Chondromyces crocatus: one gene and its partner. The protein of the gene in region 1 interacts with the protein of each later gene in a pairwise test. Links are inferred from orthologs where the notes say so. Each region holds a gene or a part of one and is shown on either strand. Other genes may lie near its edges. The genes, in order: nusG and rho.

The links.
Region 2: the proteins of nusG (region 1) and rho interact in binary tests that used the Escherichia coli proteins (3 or more experiments, as listed by UniProt). The link is inferred for Chondromyces crocatus from one-to-one orthologs.

Annotation. Positions count from the first base shown.
Region 1 is NZ_CP012159.1:2,023,310-2,026,349, reverse strand. What follows is about bases 3-2,726. They hold nusG (transcription termination/antitermination protein NusG), read right to left. Parts: upstream 1,768-2,726; coding sequence 1,237-1,767; downstream 3-1,236. Other genes in these bases: tuf (elongation factor Tu), read right to left, coding at 2,636-2,726; secE (preprotein translocase subunit SecE), read right to left, coding at 1,796-2,425; rplK (50S ribosomal protein L11), read right to left, coding at 656-1,099; rplA (50S ribosomal protein L1), read right to left, coding at 3-489. Also shown: more of rplA, read right to left, coding at 1-2; more of tuf, read right to left, coding at 2,727-3,040. UniProt on the Escherichia coli protein: Part of the processive rRNA transcription and antitermination complex (rrnTAC). The complex forms an RNA-chaperone ring around the RNA exit tunnel of RNA polymerase (RNAP).
Region 2 is NZ_CP012159.1:974,030-977,322, forward strand. Bases 87-3,063 are described here. They hold rho (transcription termination factor Rho), read left to right. Parts: upstream 87-939; coding sequence 940-2,187; downstream 2,188-3,063. Other genes in these bases: CMC5_RS43955 (HEAT repeat domain-containing protein), read right to left, coding at 87-139; CMC5_RS42010 (acylphosphatase), read right to left, coding at 282-560; CMC5_RS03785 (GAF domain-containing protein), read left to right, coding at 2,342-3,063. Also shown: more of CMC5_RS43955, read right to left, coding at 1-86; more of CMC5_RS03785, read left to right, coding at 3,064-3,293. UniProt on the Escherichia coli protein: Facilitates transcription termination by a mechanism that involves Rho binding to the nascent RNA, activation of Rho's RNA-dependent ATPase activity, and release of the mRNA from the DNA template.

The DNA of each region.
Region 1 (3,040 bases):
ATACTCCACCTTGCCCGCCTTCGCCTCGTTCACCGCCGTCTTCACGTCGAAGGTGACGGTGCCGACCTTGGGGTTTGGCATGAGCCCACGAGGGCCGAGAATCCGACCCAGCTTCCCGACGAGGCCCATCATGTCAGGCGTCGCAATGACTCGGTCGAAATCCAGGAAGCCTTCCTGGACCTTCGCGACGAGCTCCTCCGCACCCACCGAGTCGGCACCGGCGGCCTCAGCCTCCCGTGCCTTCTCGCCTTTGGCGAAGACCAGGACACGAAGCGATTGCCCCGTGCCGTGCGGCAGAACGACAGCACCACGGACCATCTGGTCAGCGTGCTTGGGATTCACCCCGAGCCGGACAGCGATGTCGACGGTCTCGTCGAACTTGGCCGAAGCCGCCTTCTTGACGAGCCCACACGCCTCCAGCAGGGCGTATTTCTGGCCGCGATCTACGACAGCTCGCGCCGCAGCCTTCTTCTTGGCGACTTTAGGCATATATCCTCCTTGCGTAACGGCTTTCGCCTCCCACGGTGCGCCTCAGACCGTGGTGAACTTTCTCCGATGCCTGATTGCCCTTGACGTATGGCGTTGACGGCATCGTTAGCAAACTGGCGCGACGATCAACCGGCAAACTCTTCGCTCCAGGACGGAGCGACGACCGTCAATCGCCGATCTCGATCCCCATCGACCGAGCCGTGCCCGCCATGTTGCGCATCGCGGACTCGAGGTTGGTCGTGTTCATGTCCTGCATCTTGAGCTGAGCGAGCTCTTGAAGCTGCTTCTGCGTGATCTTGCCGACCTTGTTCTTGTTCGGCTCCTTCGAACCAGCGCCGGGCTTCTTCGACGTGGGCAGACCCGCGGCCTTCTTGAGCAGAACGGACGCCGGAGGCGTCTTCATGATGAAGGTGAAGGAGCGGTCCGAATAGACCGTGATCACCACCGGGATGATCATGTCTCCCTGCGAGGCCGTCCTTGCGTTGAAGTCCTTGCAGAACGCCATGATGTTGACGCCGTGCTGACCGAGCGCAGGGCCAACGGGCGGCGACGGATTGGCCTTCCCCGCCGGGAGCTGCAGCTTCACGAAACCGGTGACTTTCTTCGCCATGTTCTTCGCACCCTATCGGCCCGCCGCCATTTCGGGCGGGTTTCTCATCCATCGATGCAGAGGACTCTCAGGAACCCTCTCACTCCGCCGCTGGCAGCCAACTCGGCGCTCACGGCGACTCCGGCTTCGTGAAGCGTCTATCGCTTCTCTACAGCAGAGAAATCGAGTTCGACGCTCGTGGGACGCCCAAAGATACTCACCTTCACCTTGAGCTTCTGCTTGTCCATCTTCACGTCGTCGACCGTGCCCGTGAAGTTCGCGAAGGCCCCGTCCAGCACCCGGACTTCCTCGCCGACCTCGAACGTCAGCTTCGGCTTGGGCTTGACCGCACCCTCGACGATCCCCTTGCGCAGGCTCTCAATCTGAGAGAGGGGGACCTCCTGGGGAGACTGGTTTCCGATGAAACCCGTCACCTTCGGCGTCTCCTTCACCAGGTGCCAAGCCTCTTCGCCCATCTCCATCTCGACGAAGATGTATCCGGGCAGGCTGAGCTTCTGCCTGACCCTGGTCTTTCCACCAGGGCGCGTCTCGGTCACGGTCTCGCTCGGGATCAGAATCTCCCCGAACCGATCTTCCATCGCATACTGCTTCATTCGTTGCAGTAGCGCGTCGCGCACCTTCGCCTCGTATCCCGAGTAGGTGTGGATGACGTACCACTTCTTCGCCATGGCGCGTGGCTCCCTCAGGACTGCTGCCTCAACTACCATCGCCGTAAACGATGCTAGTTACGAATGCCCAGAATCGATCAAGCAGCGTCAGATAGATGGTCGCCACCGTCGTCGCCGTGATGACGATGAAGGTCGCGTTGGTCACATCCTTCTTCGTGGGCCACTTTACTTTCGTCAGTTCGGTCGCGACTTCGTCCGCCCAGGTTCGGATCTCCGGATTTCGGTACATCCTGAGAACCAGAATCAGAGCAATGATGCCGCCGATGACGACCCCGTAGGTCGTCTTCTGCTCATCAGCGACGTTGGCGAGAACTGGGACGGCTCGGCTGAACCACGCCGTGCTCGCTGCGGTGGCCCAGACTCCATGGACCAGGCGCCCAATCAGGTAGGCAAAGAGCATCCCCGCCACGAAGAACGCGGCGAAGACATACTTATCGATGCCCAGCTGAGCGGCCGCCCCGTCGGACTCATCGTCCTCGTCGTCCTCTTCACCCGGCGCTACGACCTCTTCAGTGCCACCCTGGGCAATCGCGCTGCGCTTGGCGTCATTCTCATGAACGGCAAGCGCGGTCTCTTGCTCTGCGTCCGAGAGGTCTTCCTCTCGGTCCACAGGCTCGTCGCCTTCCGGCGCATTCTCGCTCTTCTTGCCTTTGGCCATGATCACACCAGCAACGCCGCGTCAGTCCAGGCAGATGCCTGTCCATCTCGGCAGGGGCAGAGAGGCTCGAACTCCCGACCTGCGGATTTGGAATCCGCTGCTCTACCAACTGAGCTATACCCCTAGGATTCTCGTCGTTCGAAACCCCGTACCGGACCAGGACAGCCAGGTCTAGGCCATCCTGGTCCCGGGCAGAGCTTTACTTCCAGCTCAGGCGAGAATCTTGGTGACCACGCCGGCGCCGACCGTCTTCCCACCCTCGCGGATGGCGAAGCGCATCTGCTCCTCCAGCGCGACCGGAGCGATCAGCTCGATGGTCATCGTGATGTTGTCGCCCGGCATCACCATCTTCACGCCCTCGGGCAGCTGAACCGTCCCGGTGACGTCGGTCGTGCGGATGTAGAACTGAGGCCGGTAGTTCGTGAAGAACGGCGTGTGACGGCCGCCCTCCTCCTTCTTCAGCACGTACACCTCACCCGTGAACTTGGTGTGCGGCGTGATCGAGCCGGGCTTCGCGAGCACCTGACCGCGCTCGATCTCCTCCTTCTCGACACCACGCAGCAGGCAGCCCACGTTGTCGCCGGCCTGCCCCTGGTCGAGCAGCTTCCGGAACAT
Region 2 (3,293 bases), 1.0 Mb from region 1 along the record:
GGTCGAAGCGAAGAGCGGGCAGGGCAGGGGTAGAGCGTGAGGGAGCGACTACGCCGCCATTCCCCGCGTCGTTGCCCCACCCTGACTTGGTGAGGACGGATATCGTCAAAAGCGCCGCACAGGCGAGCGTCTGCTTCATGAGTCGCACTCTGTTTGCCCTAAAGGCGGCCCAACCCGATCGTGGCTAGGGTCAGCGGGATGGACTGTACTGCTGAATTGAGCGGGCGATCGCGCTTCCGTTCAGAATCGCGGCGAGGTGTTCCGGCCCATGGGCTGTCGCGTCATTCGACGATGCGAAAATCGAAATAGTCGCCCGAAAAACTGCGCCAGCGAACATCGACTCGCTCGACACGAGCCGCGCTCGGGCCTCGGTGGGCCCAACTTGCGAGCTCCTTCAGTTGATCTTCCTCGCCCTCTGCGAGGATCTCTACACCGCCGTCTGGTCGGTTTCTGACCCACCCACTGAGGCCAAGTCGTCTGCTTTCTCTCTGTGTTGAAGCGCGAAAGAAGACGCCCTGTACCCGACCACGGACGAAAATTTGGACCTGCTTGAGCCCCATGGACGTGATCAGGCTTAGTCCTGGCCCGATGGGGAGGCAACTTCGGAAGCGGAGATTGCCGCGGATTGACAGAGCAGACGTGCTTGGTAGAGTCGCGCGCAGTCGCCTGGCGGGAGCCGGTCGACCACATCACCGGTAAGCAGAACAGATGCTGAGCCTGCGCACATTGTAGGCCGGCTTGACCTGGGTAAGGGGTAGTTCACGCCTCCACCCAAGCTCCGCGGGAAAGCCTAGACGACCTGCCGACCCGCGACCTGCACGCAGAACGGATCCGGAACGTCCGGACATCACGCCCGCAACCCCAATCCCCAACCACCTCCACTGACGAAGCGTACAACTACAGTTTGTACGCAGTCATACCTTGGGAGCCGTCCCACCCATGCACCTCAAGGAACTGAAGCAGAAGTCGATGGCCGATCTGGTGCAGATGGCCAAGTCGCTGAACATCGAAGGCGCTGCCGGTTTGCGCAAGCAGGAGGTGATATTCGCCCTGCTTCAGGCACACGCGGCGAAAGATCAGCCTGTCTATGGTGAAGGTGTTCTGGAGTGCCTTCCAGACGGCTTCGGATTCCTGCGCGCACCTGATTACAACTACCTGCCGGGCCCTGACGACATCTACATCTCGCCATCGCAGATCCGGCGCTTCAATCTCCGCACTGGCGATAGTGTAAGTGGTTCGATCCGGCCACCGAAGGAGAGGGAAGCGTATTTTGCGCTGCTGAAGGTCGACAAGATCAATGGCGAAGCGCCGGAGGTCGCGAGGGACAAGATCCTTTTCGACAACCTGACGCCTCTCTATCCTCAGCAGAAGTTCGAGCTGGAGCACGGGCCGAAGTCGTTCTCCACGCGCATCATCGACATGCTTTGCCCCATCGGCAAAGGACAGCGATGCTTGATCGTCTCTCCCCCGCGAGCAGGCAAGACGGTGCTGCTTCAGCACCTTGCCAATGCAATCTCTTCGAATCATCCGGATACGACGCTCATTGTGTTGCTCATCGACGAGCGCCCGGAAGAAGTCACCGACATGCAGCGTACGGTGAAAGGAGAGGTCATCAGCTCCACCTTCGACGAGCCCCCCACGCGTCACGTCCAGGTGGCGGAGATGGTCATCGAGAAGGCCAAGCGCTTGGTGGAGCACAAGCACGACGTGGTGATCCTGCTCGACTCGATCACCAGGTTGGCCCGCGCCTACAACACGGTGGTCCCCCCGAGCGGCAAGATCCTCTCCGGCGGTGTCGACTCCAATGCCCTCCACAAGCCCAAGCGATTCTTTGGTGCCGCACGGAACGTGGAGGAGGGGGGGTCCCTCACCATTATCGCCACCGCCCTGGTCGACACGGGGTCCCGCATGGACGAGGTGATCTTCGAGGAGTTCAAGGGGACCGGCAACAGCGAGATCCATCTCGACCGTAAGTTGATGGAGAAGAGGATCTTCCCCTGCCTCGACATCAACAAGAGCGCGACCCGCAAGGAAGAGCTCTTGCTGCCCGAGTGGATCCTGCAGCGCGTCTGGCTACTTCGGCAGCTTCTGCACCCCCTCAACGTCATCGACTCCATGGAATTCTTGCTGGACAAGGTCAGCCGCACGGAGACCAATCAAGAGTTCCTCGAGAGCATGAACCAGTAAGACGTGATGCCCGTCAGACCCTCCCTCGCCGTACGAGGCGGGTTCTGGCGAGAGCGCGTCGTTCCTTCTGACGCGCTCCAACTCCTTCCGACGGCTGGTGTGGCATCTTCCCCGGACCTGCCCTGGCGCGACCGTCTCATGTTAGCGTTGAGCGGTGACCGCGAGGGGCAGCCGAAGCCGAGACGATGAGGCCCGGATCAAGCAGCTCGAGGAGCGCTTGGTCCGGGCCGAGAAGACGGCGCGTGCTCTCCAGGAAGTCGGCCTCGCGCTCGGCAGCATCCTCGATCTCGATCAGCTCCTCTCTCTCATCCTCGAAAAAATAGCGGAGCTGCTCGAAGCGGACCGAGCGACGCTCTATCTGCTCGATGAACAGCGAGAGCGTCTCCTATCGCGAATCACCGTCGGCGGTGAGACCCGGTCGATCGAGCTGCCCATAGGCGTCGGCATCGCTGGCCACGTGGCCAAAATAGGGCGGACCGTCAGGGTCAAGGACGCCTATCGTGATCGCCGCTTCGATCGTGGCTGGGACGAGCAGCATGGCTATCGGACCCGGTCGATTCTGGCCGCACCCATGAAGAACCACATCGGGCGCACGATTGGTGTGGTTCAAGTGCTCAACAAACGGGGCGAGCAAGAGTTCTCGCTTCACGATGAAGAGCTGCTCGAAGCGCTCGCCACCCAGGCAGCGATCTCCATCGACAATTCTCGGCTGTTTCTCTCGGTCATCCAGAAAAACATGCAGCTCGTCGAGACGAAGGAGCAGCTCGAGCATCGGGTCGCCGATCTGAAGCTGCTCTTCGACCTCGAGAGCGCCATGGGTCGGGCGGTCACCATGGAGGAGCTGGCGGAGGCCGTGCTGAGTGAGGCCGCGCGGGCGTGTGAAGCCAGAACGGGCGCAATGCTGGTAGACGAGGCCGAGTCGGGCGTCTTCGTCTACGTCCTCGAGCTGGATGGGACCACGTCCGCTGCCGACCCTCAGACGCTCTCGTCCGCTGCGGATCATAAGCCGGTGGTCCGGCGCTCCCCCTTGAAGCGAGGCGAGGGGCTGGTCGGCTGGGTCATGGTGCACGAAGAGTCCGTGATGGTGCAGCGCGGAGAGGGCAGCT